2 regions of the Streptomyces solitudinis genome follow, and region 2 is predicted to be linked to the other one. Evidence: riboswitches for the same ligand, from Rfam matches in the RefSeq annotation. Region 2 holds a riboswitch; the other holds the start of a gene.
What was found. Region 2 has a riboswitch for cobalamin ahead of V1J52_RS20870 (cobalamin biosynthesis protein). Riboswitches for the same ligand answer to the same signal wherever they lie in the genome.

Region 1: another riboswitch for cobalamin. It lies ahead of V1J52_RS03145 (ABC transporter substrate-binding protein); the one in region 2 lies ahead of V1J52_RS20870 (cobalamin biosynthesis protein).

What each region holds. Positions count from the first base shown of each region.
Region 1 covers NZ_JAZDCW010000001.1:750,634-760,830, reverse strand. Annotated here, with positions in the region: gene V1J52_RS03175 (NAD(P)/FAD-dependent oxidoreductase) at 1-1,195, opposite strand, end outside; tRNA gene V1J52_RS03170 (tRNA-Pro) at 1,361-1,434, shown strand; gene V1J52_RS03165 (TetR/AcrR family transcriptional regulator) at 1,771-2,364, opposite strand; gene V1J52_RS03160 (amidase) at 2,490-3,920, shown strand; gene V1J52_RS03155 (SulP family inorganic anion transporter) at 4,273-5,772, shown strand; gene V1J52_RS03150 (ribonuclease J) at 5,842-7,527, opposite strand; cobalamin riboswitch at 7,767-7,947, shown strand; gene V1J52_RS03145 (ABC transporter substrate-binding protein) at 7,978-9,030, shown strand; gene V1J52_RS03140 (FecCD family ABC transporter permease) at 9,027-10,142, shown strand; gene V1J52_RS03135 (ABC transporter ATP-binding protein) at 10,139-10,197, shown strand, end outside.
Region 2 covers NZ_JAZDCW010000008.1:208,620-218,816, forward strand. Annotated here, with positions in the region: gene cobN (cobaltochelatase subunit CobN) at 1-531, opposite strand, end outside; gene V1J52_RS20865 (cobyric acid synthase) at 528-2,051, opposite strand; gene V1J52_RS20870 (cobalamin biosynthesis protein) at 2,038-3,024, opposite strand; cobalamin riboswitch at 3,147-3,272, opposite strand; gene V1J52_RS20875 (hypothetical protein) at 3,451-3,663, opposite strand; gene V1J52_RS20880 (inorganic phosphate transporter) at 3,752-4,999, opposite strand; gene V1J52_RS20885 (class II aldolase/adducin family protein) at 5,370-6,161, shown strand; gene V1J52_RS20890 (alpha/beta hydrolase) at 6,231-7,391, shown strand; gene V1J52_RS20895 (hypothetical protein) at 7,495-8,895, shown strand; gene V1J52_RS20900 (ABC-F family ATP-binding cassette domain-containing protein) at 9,111-10,197, shown strand, end outside.

The DNA of each region.
Region 1 (10,197 bases), on a different contig from region 2:
GCGCCCAGTCGGCCGCCACCCGCACCCGGTTGCCCGGCAGCGACGCCAGGTGGTAACCACGGGTGACGAGCCCCGCGGCGGGACCGGACAGCGGCACCTTCAGCGGGTTCGCCGCGGCGTCCAGCCCGCCGAGGTCCACGGCGAACCCCAGGTCGTTGTGCTTGTACGCCTTGCGCTCGCCGCGTCCGTAGGAGGCCAGTACGTTGTTCGCGGCCACCTTCCCCTGCCGCACGGCGTGCTGCGCGGTCATGGGCGTCGTCTCCCCCGGCCGGGTCAGGTCGGGAACGGCCGCCGCGTCGCCGCAGGCGAGCACCTCCGGGTGGCCGGGCACGGCCAGGTACTCGTCCACGCACAGCCGCCCCTGGTCGGTGGGCAGGCCCAGGTCCGCCACCAGCGGGTCGGGACGCACCCCGACGCACCACACCAGCGACCGGGTCCCGACGAAGGACCCGTCGTCCAGCAGCACCCCGTCGGCCGTCGCCTCCTTGACGGACGACCCGGACCGCACGTCCACGCCACGCTCCCGCAGCACGCGGTCGGCCGTCCGCGACAGCCGCTCGTCCAGACCGGGGAGCACGCGCGGGGCGACGTCGAGCAGCATCCAGCGCGGCCGGGGCACCCTCTTGTACTGGCGGGCCAGGGCGTCGGTGTACCGGACGCCCTGCGCGGCCACCTCCGTCCCGGTGTAACCGGCGCCCACCACGACGAAGGTGCAGCGCGCGGCCCGCTCCTGCGGGTCCTCCGTCTCCGCGGCGAGCGCGATCTGCCGGCTGATGTGGTCCCGCAGGAACAGCGCCTCCGGCATGCCCCGGAACCCGTGCGCGTGCTCGGCGACTCCGGGGATCGGCAGCAGCTTGTTCACACTGCCCACGGTCAGCACCAGCCGGTCGTAGTCGAGCGTGCCGGTGCGGCCGTCCGGGTCGGTGTACGTGACGTTGCGGCCCTCCAGGTCCACCCCGTGCACCTCGCCCAGCACCACGCGCACCCGCGGCAGCGTCCCGGCGAGCGACACCGTCACCCGCCTCGGCTCCAGCGTCCCGGCCGCCACCTCGGGCAGCAGGGGCAGATAGAGGAAGTAGTCGTTGGGGTTGATCAGCACCACTTCCGCCGCGCCACGCAGCTTCCGCGACAACCCCCGGGCCGCCTGGTATCCGGCGAACCCGGCTCCGACGATGACGATCCGGGACCGCTTCACTCCGCACTCCCCGCACTCGGGACCAAGGTCAACACCGACCCCGGGTATCCCCTCCCCACCACGGCAAACCTGCAGCCAGAAAGGTGTGCGCGACCACCGACCGGAGTGCGGTACAGTTTCTGTGCGCAACCGGCCAGGGCGGCAGAGCCCAGGCCGCGAGGGCACCGGGACGTGGCGCAGCTTGGTAGCGCACTTGACTGGGGGTCAAGGGGTCGCAGGTTCAAATCCTGTCGTCCCGACGGTGCAGCAGCAGGTGAGGGGCGGTCTCCCGTATGAGGGGGCCGCCTCTCACTCGTATGCGTATCCAGCCGCGTGACTACCGGTCCGGGCCGGGCTTGAGGACGTGGTGCACGGCCACCGCGCCCGGCTGGATGACGGGCTGGATCCGCTTCCAGTCGACGGCCTCCGTCACCGCCGTGCCGGAGTGTCCGGCGGTCCGTGGGACCGAGCGCTCCGGGGAACTCTCCGCGCGCGTGCGCAGCCGTCGGCCCGGGGCGGCGACTCCGGTGGCGGACGGTGGGTCTGAGCAGGCTGGGGCGGTTCGGGAGGCTGGACGGGCGTGCGGAGGCGGGCCGTTACTCCCAGAGGCCGGCCAGGTGCGCGTGGAGGACGTCGTGTGCCTCGTGCGGGGCGAGGTGGCCGATGAGGACGTGCGCGGTGAGGCCGTCCGCGAGGGCGAGGAGTGTGCGGGCCTCGCGTTCCGGATCGAGGGGCACGGCGCGGTCGGCGGCCTCACCGGCTTCCGCGATGAGGCGGGTGAACGCCTCCTGTGTGGCGGCGTAGTTCTCCGTCAGCGTCCTGGCGAGCGCCTTGCTCACAGCTGCCTGGGCGAGGAAGGCGAGCCAGACCCTGGCCTCGGCGCGGTGCTCCTCCCGGAGCAGTGAGATCTCGGTGGCCGCGTGGCCCAGGGCGGTGCCCGCTGACTGGGCCGGGCTCCTGACGAGGCGGGCCTGTACGCGCTGGCTGACGCGCTCGCTGATGTGCCCGAGAGCGAACACGAGCATCTCTTCCTTGGTGCGGAAGCAGCGCTGGACCGCGCCCATCGACACCTGCGCGCGGGCGGCGACGTCACGAAGGGTCACGCCCTCCAGGCCGCGTTCGTCGGCGAGGCGGCACACGGCCTCGGCGATGTGGCGGCGTCGGCTCACGTGATCCACCTGCCTGGGCATGTGCGGTCATCTCCCTGTCTCATGGCGGCCCGTTCCGCGGTGCACTTTATTCGATGCGTGCGTATCGGTTCTGGGATACGGTTCCGATGCAAGCGCATCGCTACGTGGACGAGGAAGGCGAAGCCATGCAGGACGCCCTGTGGAAGATGCCAGCCGCCGCACAGGCGGCGGCTGTGCGCGGCGCGGAAGTCTCAGCTGCTGAACTGATCGACAGTCACCTGGACCGCATCGCCGAGGTCAATCCACGGGTGAACGCGGTCACGCAGCTCCTCGCGGAGCGCGCGCGTGAGGCCGCGGCCCAGGTGGACCGCCGGCGGGCCGCCGGCGAAACACTGGGACCGCTGGCGGGCGTGCCCTTCACGGTGAAGGAGAGCATCGCCGTCGAAGGCGTGCCGACCACGTTCGGCACGGAGCGCTTCCGTGATCTGGTGGCCCCGGCCGACGCGCCCCCGGTGGCACGGCTGCGCGCAGCCGGAGCCGTCCCCGTCGGGCACAGCAACATCCCCACCCTGATCCTGGCGGGGATGCACACGCGCAGCGAGCTGTTCGGCGACACGGTCAACCCGTGGGACGGCAGCCGGACCCCGGGCGGCTCCAGCGGAGGTGACGCGGTGGCCGTCGCCACGGGTATGGCGGCGCTCGGGCTGGGCAACGACGCGGGCGGGTCAGTGCGCGTCCCGGCCCAGTTCTGCGGTGTGGCCGGGCTGAAGCCGTCCACGGGCCGGTTCCCCACCGACCACCGCGTTCTGGGCCCGGACGACCCCGGCCCGGCGTCGCAGATCCTGGTCACCGACGGCCCGCTGGCCCGGACCGTGGGCGACCTGCGGCTGGCCTACGAAGCGCTGGCCGGGACCGATCCGCGAGACCCCCGCGCCGTGCCGGTGCCCGCCTACGGTGAACCGCTTCCCGGACGTGTGAAGGTCGCGGTCGTGGCGGACCCTGGCGGGCACGGTGTCCACCCCACGGTTCGCGGAGCCGTCGCGACCGCGGCTGACGCGCTCCGCGACGCCGGATACGACGTGCGCGAGGAGCAGGACGTACCGCGGCTGGACGAGGCCCTCGCGGCGTACGGCCGGATCACCGTGACCGAGTTCGCCCCCACCTGGCCGGTGGTGCGCGGACTGCTCGGCGACGGCGGGGACCGCTACATCGGGATGGCGATGGAGCAGAGCCCGCCCGCGAGCGTGGAGGAGTTCATGACGCTGATGGGCACCTGGATGAGCATCCGCCGCTCATGGGCGCGGTTCCTCGACCAGTACCCGCTGCTGCTCGGCCCCGTCTTCACCGAGCCACCGGTCGAGCCAGGACTGGAGTCGCGTGACAGGTCAGGGCGGGAGCGTGTCGGGTCGGGCATGCGCCTGTGCACCGTGACCAGCTTCGTGGGCGTGCCCGGCGTGGCCGTACCGACCGGGGTGGCCGACGGGCTCCCCTGCGGAGTCCAGCTCGTCGGGCGCGCGTTCCGGGAGGACCTGTGCCTGGACGCGGCCCAGGCGATCGAGGACCGGCTGGGAGTCCTCACACCGGTCGACCCCCGAGGGGCGGGCCGGGCCGGTTGAGCCTCACGCCATGGACGGCGCACGCCACGATCCCCGCACCCCGGGACCCCACGTGTCACGCATCACAAGCTCCTCGTGTCTGTTCACCTGGGATTCACAGCCGCCGAGGCGCTCTCTGCCCTTACGTCAGGGTAGAGTTTCCTGCGTGGCCGCACCGCCGTGCACCGGCAGCACGGCCACCGACGCCGCGAGGCGGCCCCCGCCCGGGGCTCCGCGGCATCCACGGACTTCCGGGCGACGATGCCCGGCCGGCCCTCAGAGCCGCCCGCACGGCCCTCGCCCAGGGGCCGCTGCCCCGACGCGATGAAACGCGCGCAGCCGTTCCCTGCGCGCCCGACGCAGAAACGGTTGCATGTCCTCGACGCTGCCCGCGGTGCGCAAGCCGCGCTTGTCCCGACCTGACTTCCTCGCCTCCGTGAAGGTGTTCCGCACCGAGGTGCTGGCCGGTCTCGTCGTCGCCCTCGCCCTGATTCCCGAGGCGATCTCCTTCTCGATCATCGCCGGGGTCGACCCGGCCGTCGGCCTGTTCGCGTCGTTCACGATGGCCGTCGTCATCTCGCTCGTCGGCGGCCGCAAGGCGATGATCTCCGCCGCCACGGGCGCGATAGCCCTGGTCATCGCGCCGCTGAACCACGAGTACGGACTCGGCTACCTCATCGGCGCCGTCATCCTCGGCGGCCTCATCCAGGTCGTCCTCGGCGCCCTGGGTGTGGCGAGGCTCATGCGGTTCGTGCCGCGCTCGGTGATGGTCGGCTTCGTCAACGCGCTGGCCATCCTCATCTTCCTGGCCCAGGTTCCCGAGCTGCGGGACGTGCCGTTCGCCGTCTACCCGCTCGTCGTCGGCGGCCTCGCCCTGATGGTGCTCTTCCCCAGGGTCACCAAGGCCGTCCCCGCGCCGCTGGTCTCCATCGTCGTCCTCACCCTCATCACCGTCGCCGCCGCCATCGCCGTCCCCACCGTCGGCGACAAGGGCGAGCTGCCCTCCTCGCTGCCCGTGCCGGGCCTGCCGGACATGCCGCTGACGCTGGAGGCGCTGGGGATCATCGCGCCCTACGCCTTCGCCTTCGCGCTGGTCGGCCTGATGGAGTCCCTGATGACGGCCAAGCTCGTGGACGACATCACCGACACGCACTCGAACAAGACGCGCGAGTCGATCGGCCAGGGCGTCGCCAACATCGTCACCGGCTTCTTCGGCGGCATGGGCGGCTGCGCCATGATCGGCCAGACCATGATCAACGTGAAGGCGTCCGGCGCCCGCACCCGCCTGTCCACCTTCCTCGCCGGCGCCTTCCTCATGGTGCTGTGCATCGCGTTCGGCCCGGTCGTCTCCGACATCCCGATGGCCGCCCTGGTCGCCGTCATGATCCTCGTCTCGGTCGCCACCTTCGACTGGCACTCCGTCCAGCCCAGGACGCTGAAGCGGATGCCGGTCAGCGAGACCGTGGTCATGGCCGTCACCGTCGCCGTCGTCGTGGTCACCCACAACCTGGCCATCGGCGTCATCGTCGGCGTCATCACGGCGATGGTGGCCTTCGCCCGCCGCGTCGCCCACCTCGCCGAGGTCACCGGCGTCACCGACCCGGACGGCACACAGGCCGTCTACGCCGTCACCGGTGAGCTGTTCTTCGCCAGCTCCAACGACCTCGTCTACCAGTTCGACTACGCGGGCGATCCGGACGACGTGGTCATCGACCTCTCCGGGGCGCACATCTGGGACGCCTCCTCCGTCGCCGCACTCGACGCCATCGAGACCAAGTACGCCTCGCGCGGCAAGAAGGTCACCATCACCGGCCTGAACCGGCCCAGCGCCGAGATGCACGACAAGCTCGCAGGCGAACTCTCCGCCCACTGATCCGCCCGTCCCGCCCGCCGGGACGGCGGGGGGCGGGCGGGACGGACTCCCCGGGCCGGGCCGGGGCGGTCAGGCGTCGATGATCACCGGAATGATGAGGGGCTTGCGGCGGTGTGTCCGGAACGCCCAGGAGGCGACGGCGCGGGCGATGAGCTGTTCGAGCTGGTGGGCGTCCCCGACGCCCTCCTCCGCCGCCTTGGCCAGCGTCTTCTCGATCACCGGGACGACCGGCTCGAAGGTGGCGTCGTCGTGCACGAAACCGCGGGCCAGGAAGTCGGGGGCCTCGGCGAGGGCACCGGTGTCGGCGTCGACGATCGCCACCACCGTGACCACGCCCTCCTCCGCGAGGGCGACGCGGTCCTTCAGCGACGCCTCGGTGGCACCGCCGACCGTCATGCCGTCCACGTAGACGTTGCCCGCCGGTACCTTCCCGGTGATCGAGGCACGGCCGTCCACCAGGTCCACCACCACGCCGTCCTCGGCGATGACGACCCGCTCGGGAGCGACCCCGGTCTGGATGGCCAGGTCGGCGTTGGCCCTCAGGTGGCGCCACTCGCCGTGCACGGGCATGACGTTGCGGGGCCTGACGATGTTGTAGCAGTAGACGAGTTCCCCGGCGCTGGCGTGCCCGGAGACGTGCACCTTGGCGTTGCCCTTGTGGACGACGTTGGCGCCCCACCGGGTCAGGCCGTTGATGACCCGGTAGATCGCGTTCTCGTTGCCCGGGATCAGGGAGCTGGCCAGCAGGACGGTGTCGCCCTTGCCGACCCGGATCGTGTGGTCCCGGTTGGCCATGCGGGAGAGCGCGGCCATCGGCTCACCCTGCGAACCGGTGCACACCAGGGTCACCTTGCTGTCCGGCAGCTTCTCCAGTTCCTTGAGGCTCACGACCAGGCCGGACGGCACGCGCAGGTAGCCCAGGTCCCGGGCGATGCCCATGTTGCGGACCATCGACCTGCCCACGAAGGCGACCTTGCGGCCGTGCTGGTGGGCCGCGTCCAGCACCTGCTGGATGCGGTGCACGTGGCTGGCGAAGCTGGAGACGATGACGCGCCGCGGGGCGGTGCGCATCACCTGCTCGATCGCCGGGTTCAGGTCCCGTTCGGAGGTGGTGAAGCCGGGCACCTCGGCGTTGGTGGAGTCGGTCAGGAACAGATCGACGCCCTCCTCGCCGAGGCGGGCGAAGGCGCGCAGGTCGGTGATGCGCTCGTCCAGCGGGAACTGGTCCATCTTGAAGTCACCGGTGTGCAGGACCATCCCGGCCCGGGTGCGGATCGCGACCGCGAGACTGTCCGGAATGGAGTGGTTGACCGCCACGAACTCGCAGTCGAACGGGCCGAAACCGCGGCGGTCGCCCTCCCGCACCCGCGCGGTGCGCGGTTTGATGCCGTGTTCCTTGAGCTTCGCCTCCAGGAAGGCCAGTGTCAGCTTCGAGCCGACGACGGGGATGTCGGGGCGTTCGCGCAGCAGGTAGGGGACGCCGCCGATGTGGTCCTCGTGGCCGTGGGTCAGCACCACGGCGACGACGTCGTCCAGCCGGTCGCGGATCGAGGTGAAGTCCGGCAGGATCACGTCCACGCCGGGCTGGTTCTCCTCGGGGAACAGCACGCCGCAGTCGACGATGAGCAGCTTGCCCGCATGCTCGAAGACGGTCATGTTGCGGCCGATCTCCCCCAGGCCGCCCAGGGCGACCACCCTCAGACCTCCCTCGGGCAGAGGTTTCGCGGGCTTCAGTTCGGGATGCGGATGACTCATACCTTGACGCTACCGGAGGGTTGACCGCCGCGGGCACCCGGCTCGGACCGGGCCCCGCCGTGTCGCCGCGAGGTGCGCGGGGGCGGGCAGGTCTTCGGGCGTGCGGGCGCCCGCACGACGCGTTGCGCGCCCGGCACGCCCCGGGTACCACGCGCGGTGCGTCGCGGTCGGGGACGGGAGGGGCGAGCCCGGGCGCGGGGCGTACGGCCCGGTCGGCACGCCCTATGCCTTCGATGCGAGGAAACGTACTATCACCAGGTCATCACCGCGACGGGAGACAGGAAGCCGGTGCGAGTCCGGCGCGGTCCCGCCACTGTGACCGGGGAGTGGAACCCTTCGCATGCCACTGCGCGCCGCGCGGGAAGGCAGGGGGAACGTCGATCCGGGAGTCAGGACACTGGCTCGTCGCGGGCCCGGTCCGAGGAGCGCGGACTCCCCAGGAGGCTTCACGTGTCCACCGCCCATGCGCGTCTCCGTTTTCTCTCCCCCGCCCGGCGGCGCCGGCGCGCTTTATGCCCCGCGGCAGCGGCCGTCGCCCTGTCGGCCCTCCTGACCGCCGGCTGCGGCACGTCCGACGACGCCGGCGGCCCGGCCCGGAGCGCGGGGCCCGCGGTCTCGTCGTCCGGGGGCTTCCCCGTCACGGTCGACAACTGCGGTGTGACCACGACCTACGAGCAGCCGCCGTCGCGGGTGGTCACCATCCACCAGCACCCGACGGAGCTGCTGCTGGCCCTCGGGCTGAAGGACCGCATGGTCGGCACCGCCTTCCCCGACTCGGCCGTCCTGCCCGAGCTGCGGGAGGACTACGAGGCGATCCCGGAACTGGCCCCCAGGGAACCGTCGTTCGAGACCGTCCTGGAAGCCGGGCCCGACCTTGTCTACGGCGGCTACGGCAGCGCGTTCGCCGAGAACGAGGGCCGCTCCCGCGAGGCGTTCGCCGACGCCGGCATCGACACCCACCTCAACCGCGAGTACTGCGGACAGGAGCAGGTGACGATGGAGGACGTCTACGCAGAAATCCACACCGTCGGCGCGGTCTTCGGCGTCTCCGACCGTGCCGACGAGCTGGTCGCCGAGCTCCGGGGACGGGTCGGTGAGGCCACCGCAGCCGTCGAAGGCAAGGCCGCCGTGCCCGTCTTCGTGTACAACAGCGGCGACAGGGCCGCCTACACCGCGGGCGGCAGGAGCCTGGGCACCGAGCTGATCCGGCTGGCCGGAGGCCGGAACGTCTTCGCCGACCTCGACGAGGTCTTCGGTGACGTCTCCTGGGAGCAGGTCGTCGAACGCGAGCCCGAGGTCATCGCCGTCTACGACTACCCCGGCGCCGGAAGCGTCGAGCAGAAGAAGGAGTTCCTGCTCTCCCAGCCCGCCCTCGCCGAGGTGCCCGCCATCCGGAACCAGCGGTTCGTCGTCCTTCCGCTGACCGCGACGCTGGTCGGCATCCGCTCGGCGTACACGGTCGGGGACCTGGCCCGCGGGCTGCACCCCGAAAGCTTCCGGTGACGGCTCCCGCCACGGACCAGCGGTCCCGGGCCCCCGTCCGCCACCCGTCCCCGGGCCGGCGGCGGACCGGCCGGTGGCCCCTGGCCGTCACGCTGCTCGTCCTCACGGCCCTGCTGGTGTCATCGGCCACCGTCGGCCTGGCCATCGGCTCGGTGCACGTGCCGCCCGGGCAGGTGTGGGGGATCGTCACCCACGCGCTGGGTGCCGACGGGGCGGAGCCCGGCTGGTCCCGGGCGCGGGAGACCATCGTGCTGGACGTGCGGGCCCCGCGCGTGCTGCTCGGTGCCGTCACCGGCGCCGGGCTCGCGGTGGTGGGAACCGCCATGCAGGCCCTGGTCCGCAACCCGCTCGCCGAGCCGTACCTGCTGGGGGTGTCCTCCGGCGCGTCCCTCGGTGCGGTCGTGGTGATCGTGTCCGGTGTGACCCTGTTCGGACCGGTGTCCCTCCCGGCGGCCGCCTTCGCGGGCGCGCTCGGCGCGCTGCTGCTCGTGTACGCCACGGCCCGTACCGGCGGCCGGATCACGTCGGTCCGGCTCATCCTGTCCGGCGTGGCCGTCGCGTCGGTCCTCACCGCGGTGCTGAACCTGCTCCTGCTCACCACCGGCCGGGGCAATGAGGCCCGCGCGGTCCTCGCCTGGACCCTCGGCGGTCTCGGCGGCGTCAGCTGGGGCACCCTGTGGCTGCCCAGCGCGGCCCTGCTGCTGGGCGTCGCCGTCCTCCTGGTGCAGGCGCGCAACCTGAACCTGCTCCTGGCCGGCGAGGAGGCCGCGGCCACGCTGGGGCTGGACGTGGCCCGCTTCCGCGCCCGCATGTTCGTCCTGCTCTCCCTCGTCACCGGCGTGCTGGTCGCGGCGGCCGGGCCCATCGGCTTCGTCGGGCTGATGCTGCCGCACATCGTGCGCCTCTTCGTCGGCGGCGACCACCGCCGGGTGCTGCCGACGGCCGCCCTCGGCGGAGCGGTCTTCCTCATCTGGGCCGACATCGCCGCCCGCACCGTCGCCGCGCCGATGGAGATCCCCGTCGGCGTGCTGACGGCCCTGTGCGGCGGCCCGTTCTTCCTGTGGCTGATGCGCCGGGACGCCCGGCGGCACACCGACCGAGGAGTGGCATGACCGCGGCCGAACTCGTCGTGGACGGCGTCGTCCTCACCGCCGGAGCACGCCGGCT
Region 2 (10,197 bases):
GGCGTCGCACAGGGTGTCCACGAAGGCGGTGTTGCCGGCGAGTTCGTGCGCCCGGTAGAAGAGCACGCCCACCGTGGGCCGCGCCGGGTCGCGGGGGCGGTCGCCGCGCACCCCGTAGGCGGGCATCGGCCGCGGTTCCGCGAAGCCCTCGCCGGTCAGCAGCACGGTGTCGGACAGGAAGCGGGCCAGTTCGGCCAGGTTCTCCGGGCCGCCCTCGACGAGGTAGCGCAGCGCCTCGGCCACCACCCCGGCCGGGACGCTGGACTCGGCCATCAGCTCGGCGTCCGGCACGGACTCCCCGCCGAGCAGCACGGTGGGCAGCCCGGACGCCCGCAGGGCGGCCAGCCCGTCCTCCCAGGCGCGCTTCCCGCCGAGCAGCCGGACGACGACCAGGTCGGTGCCGGCCAGCAGCCCCGGCAGCTCCTCGGCGACGTCCACGCGGGTGGGGTTGGCGATGCGGTAGGCGGCGCCCGAGGCGCGGGCGGCCAGCAGGTCCGTGTCGGCGGTGGACAGCAGGGTGACGGTGCTCATGAGGGTGCTCCCGGCGGTACGAACGGCAGGCCCGCGGGCGCGCCGTCCTCGATGAGCCGCAGCAGGGCCGCGGTGTCGGCGTGTTCTTCGATCAGGTCGCCCAGCCGGTCGAGCTGCTCCTCCCGCAGGGCGGCGAACGCGGTGTCCGGCGCGGGGACGAAGGCGCGCCCGGTGTCGGCGGCCACCCGGCGCAGGAAGGCGCGCCGGAAGGCGTCGCTCTCCAGCGAGCCGTGCCAGTGCGTGCCCCACACCGATCCGGCCCGGCAGCCGTCCAGGAACGGCTCGCCACCGAGCACGTCGGCGACGCCGTGGTGGATCTCGTACCCCTCGACGGCTTCGCCCAGCGCCGTCCCCGTCGGCCGGGCGAGGGTCTTCTCGCGGTGGAAGCGCACCCGCACCGGCAGCAGCCCGAGCCCCTCCACCACCCCGGCGCGGGACTCGACGTCGTCCTCGACGCGCTGCCCGAGGAGCTGGTAGCCGCCGCAGATCCCCAGCACCGGGCGGCCCTGCGCGGCGCGGCGGGCCAGCGCCGCCGCCAGCCCCCGGTCGCGCAGCCAGCGCAGCGCGCCCACGGTGCCCCGCGTGCCGGGCACCACCACGAGGTCGGCGTCGGCCAGCTCCTCGGGGCGGTCGCAGAACCGCACGACCACGCCCGGCTCGGCGGCCAGCGCGTCGACGTCGGTGAAGTTCGACATGAGCGGCACCGGCAGCACCGCGACGCGCAGCACGTCCCGGCCGTGCGGCGGCGCGGTCGCCGATTCGCGCACGGTGCCGCGCAGCGAGACGCGCAGCCCGTCCTCCTCGTCGATGCCCAGGCCGTGCCGGAACGGCAGCACCCCGAGGGTCGGCCGCCCGGTGAGCCGGTGCAGCATGTCCAGCCCCGGCTCCAGCAGCGAGACGTCACCGCGGAACTTGTTGACGAGGTACCCGGCGACCAGCGCCTGGTCCTCGGCGGACAGCAGCGCCGTCGTCCCGAAGAAGGACGCGAACACCCCGCCGCGGTCGATGTCGCCCACGACGACGACCGGCAGCCGGGCGGCGCGGGCCAGCGCCATGTTGACGATGTCGGTGCGGCGCAGGTTGATCTCGGCCGGACTGCCCGCGCCCTCGCAGATCACCGCGTCGTGCGTGCGGCGCAGCTCGGCCAGGCACTCCGTCACCGTGCCCAGCAGCCGCTGCGCGCGCCCGCCGTGGTAGCCGCGCGCGCTCAGCTCCCCGACGGCCCGGCCCAGCAGCACGACCTGGCTGGTGCGGTCGCCGCCCGGCTTGAGCAGCACCGGGTTCATCAGCGCGCTCGGCTCGGTGCGGGCGGCGGCGGCCTGCATGGCCTGCGCCCGCCCGATCTCCGCGCCGTCCCGGGTGACGAAGGAGTTGAGCGACATGTTCTGCGCCTTGAAGGGCGCCACCTTCAGCCCCTGGCGGGCCAGCCAGCGGCAGATGCCCGCCGTGACGACGCTCTTGCCCGCGTCGGACGTCGTGCCCGCCACCAGCAGGGCGCCGCCCGGTTCAGAGCCGGCCATGACGCCGCCCTCCGTGCCCGCCCGCGGCCCGTCCGGCAGCCGCCCGTCCGGCAGCCTGCCCGGCCGCCCGTCCGGTCAGCGCGACCGCCAGGGCCAGGGCGCCCACGCGGCGCGAGAGCCGCACCGCCCGCTCGATGTCGGCGACCGCCACGGCGCGCCCGGCGGCGTTCAGGACGGGACGGTGCTCGACGCGCCCGCCGTAGGAGAGCGTGCCGCCGAGCCGCACGCCCAGCGCTCCGGCGAACGCGGCCTCCACGGGCCCGGCGTTGGGCGAGGGGTGCCGCTGCGCGTCCGCGCGCCAGGCCCGCACGGCACCGGCCCGGTCCGGCCCGAGCACCGCGGCCAGGGCGGCGGTGAGCCGGGAGCCGGGCCACCCGGCGGCGTCGTCCAGGCGCGCCGCCGCCCAGCCGAAGCGCAGGTAGCGCGGCGAGCGGTGCCCCACCATGGCGTCCAGCGTGTTCACCGCGCGGAACGCCGCCATCCCCGGCACCCCGGCGAGCGCGCCCCACACCAGGGCGCCGACCACCGCGTCGGAGGTGTTCTCGGCGACGGACTCCACGACCGCGCGGGCGATGCCGTCCGCGTCGAGCGCCTGCGGATCGCGGCCGCACAGGTGCGGCAGCCGGGCGCGGGCGGCCCCGACGTTCCCGGCCGTCAGCGCGTCAGCGACGGCGCGGGCCTCCCGCGCCAGGGACGTGCCGCCCAGCACGGCCCAGGTGACGGCGGCGGTGAGGGCGGTGTCCGCGGCCCGCCGCCGGCCCGCGGCGCGGGCCAGCGCGGCGGTGGCGGCGGCGACGCCGCCCGCGCACAGCACCGTGTGCGCGGCCCCGGCCGCCCGGTGGTCGCGCCACAGGCGGCGCTCGGCCGCCGCGGCGGCCCGTCCGAACGCGGCGACGGGGTGGGCACGGCGCGGGTCACCGGCGAGCGCGTCGCAGAGGTGGCCCAGCACGGCGCCGGAAGGGGAGAAACCCATGGCGCCGTCAGCCCGCGCTCACTCCCGGAGGGGTCGCTGGGTCTGGGGGCAGGGGAATGCCGGGCATGGCGGTGTGTCCTCACTCAGGGTCCTCGCCCTGGCTCGACGTGACCGGCGGTGAGAGTCTCCTGGCTCCCGGATCTACAGCTCCCCCGGCCTTCCAGCCCTGCTCGCGGGCCGTGACGCTCGGTGGGGGAGTGCTCCCCGGTGACAGTGGCGGGACCGCGCCGGATTCGCACCGGCTTCCTCTCCTGCCGCCGTGTGGCAACGGGCCGAAGTCCACCACGGCCGCGCAGAGCCGTCAACTCCGCCCTGACCTGCGGTGACGGAGTGTGAGGTGGCACACGGCGCGGGCGTGCGCGGGCGCGCCGGTGAGGGGCACGGGCGCCGCCCGTGCCCCTCACCGGCTGCTGCGGGGTGCCGCGCTCAGGCGGCGATCGTGTAGATGCCGAAGGCGACGGCCGCGGCGCACGCCGCGTAGGCGGCGTAGGCGCCGGTGCGGGCGAGCACCGGGACGGTGCCGTCCGTCCTGCGGGCGGAGCCGCTGACGATGCCCAGGGTGAAGACGCCCACCAGGGCGACGGTCGCCAGCAGGCTGACGCCGAAGACCTGGCCGAGAGCTGCCCAGTCGATGTCCATCGGAAGTCACGTCCTCGGGTGTGCGGGGGGTCACGAGAAGGTCGGGGGTCTGCCGGGGCGGCCCGTGCGGGGGCCGTCCCGGCGGAGGTCAGGAGACGGCGGTGGGGGAGCGGTGCCCGGCGTCCCGCGCCTCGTCCTGTCCGGCCAGCGGGTCCCGTTCGTCGCGGGGGGCGCCGAGGGGCGGCGGGCTGACGGCCTGCACCGCGCTCGTCACCACGCCCGGGTCCTCCTGCGGCATGTCGTTCACGTTGTGGTGGCTGACGACCTCGCGCCGGGAGGCGGTCCAGATCGCGGCGCAGGCGGCCACGAAGAGGACGGCGACCACGGTGATGCCCCAGTCGCCCCGTTCGGCCAGCAGGGCGGCCAGCGCCGCCACCAGGCCCGCGGCCGGGAGCGTGAGCCCCCAGGCGGCGAACATGCGGTACGCGGTGTTCCAGCGCACCACACCGCCCTTGCGGCCGTACCCGGAGCCCATCACCGAGCCCGAGCAGACCTGGGTGGTGGACAGCGAGAAGCCGAGGTGCGAGGAGGCCAGGATGGTGACGGCCGAGCTGGTCTGTGCCGCGAAGCCCTGCGGCGCGTGGATGTCGGTGAGGCCCCGGCCCATGGTGCGGATGATGCGCCAGCCGCCCAGGTAGGTGCCCAGGGCGATCGCGATGCCGGCGGAGGCGATGACCCACATCGGCGGGTCGGCGTCGGCGCCGAGGACGCCGCCGGAGATCAGCGCGAGGGTCATCACGCCCATGGTCTTCTGCGCGTCGTTCGTACCGTGCGCGAGGGAGACCAGCGCGGCGGAGGTGATCTGCCCGGCGCGGTAGCCGTGCGAGGTCTTCTCCGGGTCCGCGCGGCGGGCCGCGCGGTAGGTGAGCCGGGTCGCCAGCATGGCGGCGACACCGGCGACGACCGGGGCGATGAACGCGGGGATCAGGACCTTGCTCAGCACGGCGTCCATGTGGACGGCCCCGATGCCGACGGAGGCGATCGTCGCCCCGATGAGACCGCCGAACAGCGCCATGGAGGAGCTGGAGGGCAGACCGGCGAGCCAGGTCAGCAGGTTCCACAGGATCGCGCCCACGAGACCCGCGAAGATCACTTCGGGCCTGATGCCGGACGTCTCGTCGATGATGCCCTTGGAGATGGTCGTGGCGACCTCGACGGACAGGAACGCCCCGACGAGGTTCAGGACCGCCGACATGGTCACCGCCGCCTTGGGCTTCATGGCCCCGGTGGAGATCGTGGTGGCCATCGCGTTGGCGGTGTCGTGGAAGCCGTTCGTAAAGTCGAACACCAGGGCCGTGACGATCACGATCCCGATCAGCAGCGTGAAGTGTTCCATTCACCCGGCAATCAGTTTGGCGGTCAGGTTGCGTCGTGAACCTAAGGATGTCGGGTAAACGGAAGGTGAACTGAGCAGGGCATCGGGGTGTCCCCCTGCGGGGAGCGCTGGGCGGCCCCCGTCCGCCCTGGTCGCAGTGGGGTGGAAGAAGCCCGGGAGACGCAGGTCACGGCGGAGGGGGACGGTCCGGCGCTAGGTTGACGCACCACGCACACGACGCCGCCGGGCAGGGCGGACTTTCCCGAACCGAGGCCGATCCGGAACCTTCGGCAGCGCCCGGTCCGGCTGCCTGGTCCGGCCGCCCGCGCCGCCCGGCGGGGCGGGCGGCACGCCCATCCGCGGCACGCCCATCCGGACGAAGGGACGGCACATGTCCGACGCGCAGCACCCCGGCCGGCACCCGGCACGGCCCGCGGACCCTCCGCCGGACGGGGACCGGCACACCGGGGCGGACGCGTCCCGCACTCCGGACGCGCCCCGCACTCCGGACCGGGGGACGGCCGCGGCCCTGCCGCCCGGCTGGGCCGAGACCTGGCGCGCCGTCGTCGCCACCGCCCGGCGCACCGTCGCCGACGGGCTGGTCACCGGTACCTCGGGCAACGTCTCGGCCCGCGTCGGCGACACCGTGCTGGTCACCCCGAGCGGCATCCCCTACGACCGGCTCGGCCCCGGCGACCTGTGCGCGGTCACCCTGGACGGCCGGCCCGCCGCCGGGCACCGGGTGCCCACCAGCGAACTCCCCCTGCACCTCGCGGTCTACCGGCACACCGACGCCGCCGCCGTCGTGCACACCCACGCCGTGCACGCCACCGCCGTCTCCACCCTGGTGGACGAACTGCCCGCCGTGCACTACATGGCCGCCGCGCTCGGCGGCCCGGTGCGGGTCGCCCCGTACGCCCGCTACGGCACCGCCGAGCTGGCCGGCCACGTGCTGGCGGCCCTGCGCGGACGCAGCGGCTGTCTGCTGCGCAACCACGGCACGGTCGTGTACGGCCGGGACCTGGAGCAGGCCCTGGACCGGACCGCGCAGCTGGAGTGGATGTGCCGCGTGTGGCTCGCCGCGGCCTCCGTGCCCGGTGGCCGTCCCGCGCTGCTTCCGCCCGGGGAACTGGACGCCGTCGCGGAACGGCTGCGCGGCTACGGACAGCCGCCGACGGCGTGAACCGGCCCCGTCACCCGTCCGGGGACGCCCACTGGCCGACTGCCGGGCGGTACCCGCACACTGGACGGGATGCGAACGGGAACCGCGGCGGCCGTAGCCGCCTCCACGACCGTGCTGGGTGCCGGGGCCGCCGTGGCGGTCGGCCGGTACGCGGCGGGAGCCGCCCTGAAGACCGGCCGGTCGGTGCCGCCCGGCTTCGACGGGCCGATGCTGACCGTGCACTCCACCGCCGCCGGCCAGATCACGCTGACGCGCTCGCTGGACTCCCTCCTGCCCGGGACCTACGGGCTGACGGGCTCGGGCTGCCACGCCGTCGTCGGCAACGTGCTGGAGGCCGGGTTCGAGCCCGGCGGGCCGCCGCCCGGCACCCCCCCGGGTTCGGCGGACACCGTCGTGCGGCGCCTGGTACGGGTCACCGAGGGCAGCCTGCGCCCCGGCACCCGGGTCCGGCTCACCCCGCAGATCCACACCGGCGCCCCCGACGAGGCGCTCGGCCTGGACTGCTCCGACATCCGGGTGCCCGGCGAGCTGGGTGCGCTGCCCTGCTGGTTCGTGCCCGGCGCCCGCGACACCTGGGTCATCGCCGTGCACGGCATGGGCACCACGCGCGAGCACCCCGTGGCCGCCATGCCGTTCCTGCACCGGATGCAGTTCCCCGTCCTGTCCCTCGGCTACCGGGGCGACGCGGGCGCGCCGCCCGCGCCCTGCGGCGTCGGGCACTTCGGCGACTCCGAGTGGCGGGACGTGGACGCGGCGCTGCGCCACGCCGTGCGGGAGGGTGCCGAACGCGTCGTGCTGTTCGGCTGGTCCACCGGCGCCACCATGGCCCTGTACACCGCCGCCCGCTCCGAGCTGCGCGGCCACATCGCCGGACTCGTCCTGGACTCGCCCGTCCTGGACTGGCGCGGCACCCTGCGCGCGCTGGCCGCCCGCCGCGCGCCCGGCCCGCTGCTCCCGCTGGCCGTGCGCGCCGCACAGGGCCGCGCCGGGCTGTGCCCCGAGCGGCTGGACGAGGCGGCCGACCCCGGGCTGCTCGCGGTGCCCACGCTGATCCTGCACGGCCCCGGCGACACGATCGCCTCCTACGACGCGTCCTGCACCTACGCCGCCGGGCGCCCGGACCTCGTCGGCGTGCGCGAGGTCCGGCACGGGCGGCACGCGGGCTCCTGGAACGCCGACCCCGTGGGCTGCGAGGAGGCCCTGCGCCGCTTCCTCACCCCGCTGGTGTGAGCGCCGCCGTCCCGCTGCACCGGGCGGGTCCGGAACCCGGTTCATCTGCACCGCGACGGCGGCGGTTTGGGCTTTTCGGGGCTCAGCAGGAAGACTGCACCCCGTGACGTCCCGTATCCCGCGAGACAAAAGGCTGAGCATCGTCCCCGGGCAGGCCCTGGCCACGGCCCGCCGTTCCGTCGCCGTCCGGCGCTCCCGCCCCGCGCCCCGGCCACCCGCCTCCCTGGCGCCCCGTGAGGAGCTGGCCCGCCAGGCGAGGGCCGCGCTGGGCGACGCCGTGCGCCTGGCGCGCTGGGCCGCCGCGAGCGGCCTCTCCCCGGCCGCCGAGACCGAACGGGCCGCCGCCGACACGCGGGTGCCCGCCGGGCAGCTGCTCGTCCACTGGGACCGGGCCCGGCTGGCGGGCCTCGTCGAGCTCCACGCGGGCACGGTCGGGGCCGGGTGGCGGCTGCGGGCCTGGGACAGGGACGACTCCGCCGTGCTGCGCGGCTGGGTCGCCCTCTTCGACGCCTGGTCGCTGGCCTGCCCCGCACCGCCGTCCACCGACGACGCCGGACTGATCGGCGACGTCGTCATCGCGGCGCCGCAGCTCCTGTCGGTGATGCACCTCTCCTCGGGGCCGGTCACCGAACCCGCCCTGCTGGAGCTGCTCGAACAGCGCATCGCCGAGCTGCGCGACGAACGGGCCGGGGCCGCCCCGGGCGACGACGCCAACGGCGCGGTCCCAGCCGGGGTACCGGCGCCCCGGGAGCTGGGCGAACTGCTCGGCTGGGCCCTGGACGGGCTCGCCGCCGTCGGCGCGCTGACCCGCTGTGCGGGCACCGGGCCCGGGGAGCCGCCGGGCCAGGCCGTCCTGACGCCGCTGGGCAACTGGGCGGTGTGGGTCAAACTGGAGCAGATCTGCGTGGCCGCGCTCAGCCCGGTCGGCAACATCGAGCAGCCGGCGGCCGACATGCTGCGCGGCTGCGCCCGGCTCTCCCCGGGACCCGCCCGTGACGAGTACCGCGCCTGGCTCGCCGCCCGGCCCACCGGTCCCGCCGTGACCGAACTGCTGGCGGCGGCCCGGGGCGAGGACGCCCTGATCCGGGCGCTCGCCTTCGAGGCGCTGCGCGTGGTGGGCACCCCGGCCGAGCCCGCCGTGCGCGCCGTCACCGGGGAGGCGGCGCTGCGGCCCTACGCGCTGCTGTGGCTCGCCGAGCAGGAGGGCGCCGACCCGGAGGACCTGGCGGGCGGGGCGCCCGGGGTCCTCACCCGCGCGGAGGCCGCCTGGCTGTGGGTGGACACCGCCGCCGCCGTCGCCGACCACGGCGAGAGCCAGCTCCTGGTGGACCACCTGGAGTCGGCCGTCCACGAGTCGGTGCCCCGGTTCCTGGAGGAGGTGCGTGCCACCGGGCACCCACGCACCGTCCAGGTGCTCGTTGCCCTGGCCGCCGCCCACCCGGACCCGGCCCTGGCCCGCGCGGTGCGCCGGGCCGCCTTCCAGGTGCACGCGGGCGGCGCCTGAACCGGCCGTGCCCCGCCCCCGCCGGTGCGGTGGCGGGGCCCCGCCACCGCGCGGACGGTCCGCCGCGGCGCGCCGGTAGACTGGCCCGCATGGCAACTCCTTACGTGCATTAGCAGTCGACGTACGTCCGCCGCCTGCCGCCCGTCCGCCGCGGACGCCCGGCACGCGCACCGCAGCCCGCCAGCCCGTACGTACGTCCTGTCCAGGAGTTCTCCGTGATCACCGTTTCCGGCCTAGAGCTGCGCGCCGGCGCCCGCGTCCTCATCGAGTCGGCCAGCTTCCGCATCGCCCGCGGCGACCGCATCGGCCTCGTCGGCCGCAACGGCGCGGGCAAGACGACGCTCACCAAGTGCCTCGCCGGGGAGGGCGTCCCCGCCGCCGGCCACATCACCCGCACCGGCGAGGTCGGCTACCTTCCGCAGGACCCGCGCACCGGCGACCTCGACACCCTCGCCCGCGACCGCATCCTCTCCGCCCGCGGCCTGGACACCGTCATCCGCCGGATGCGGGAGAACGAGGAGCGCATGGCGGGCGGCAAGGGCGCCACCCGCGAACGCGCGATGAAGAAGTACGAGCGGCTGGAGACGGAGTTCCTCACCAAGGGCGGCTACGCCGCCGAGGCGGAGGCCGCCACCATCGCCGCGAGCCTCGGACTGCCCGACCGGGTGCTCGGCCAGCCGCTGCACACCCTCTCCGGCGGCCAGCGCCGCCGCGTCGAGCTGGCGCGCATCCTGTTCTCGGACGCCGACATCCTGCTGCTGGACGAGCCGACCAACCACCTCGACGCCGACTCCGTGGTCTGGCTGCGCGACTTCCTGAAGACCTACCGCGGCGGCCTCGTGGTCATCTCCCACGACATCAACCTGGTGGAGACGGTCGTCAACAAGGTCTTCTACCTGGACGCCAACCGGTCGCAGATCGACCAGTACAACATGGGCTGGAAGCAGTACCTCACCCAGCGCGAGGCCGACGAGAAGCGCCGCAAGCGGGAGCGCGCGAACGCCGAGAAGAAGGCCGCCGCCCTCAACACCCAGGCCGACAAGATGCGCGCCAAGGCCACCAAGGCCGTCGCCGCGCAGAACATGGCGCGCCGCGCCGAGAAACTCCTCGCGGGCCTGGAGGAGGAGCGCCAGTCGGACAAGGTCGCCAAGCTGCGCTTCCCCGACCCCGCGCCCTGCGGCAGGACGCCGCTGACCGCCGAGGGCCTGTCCAAGTCCTACGGCTCGCTGGAGATCTTCACCGACGTGGACCTGGCGGTCGACCGCGGCTCCCGCGTGGTCATCCTCGGCCTCAACGGCGCCG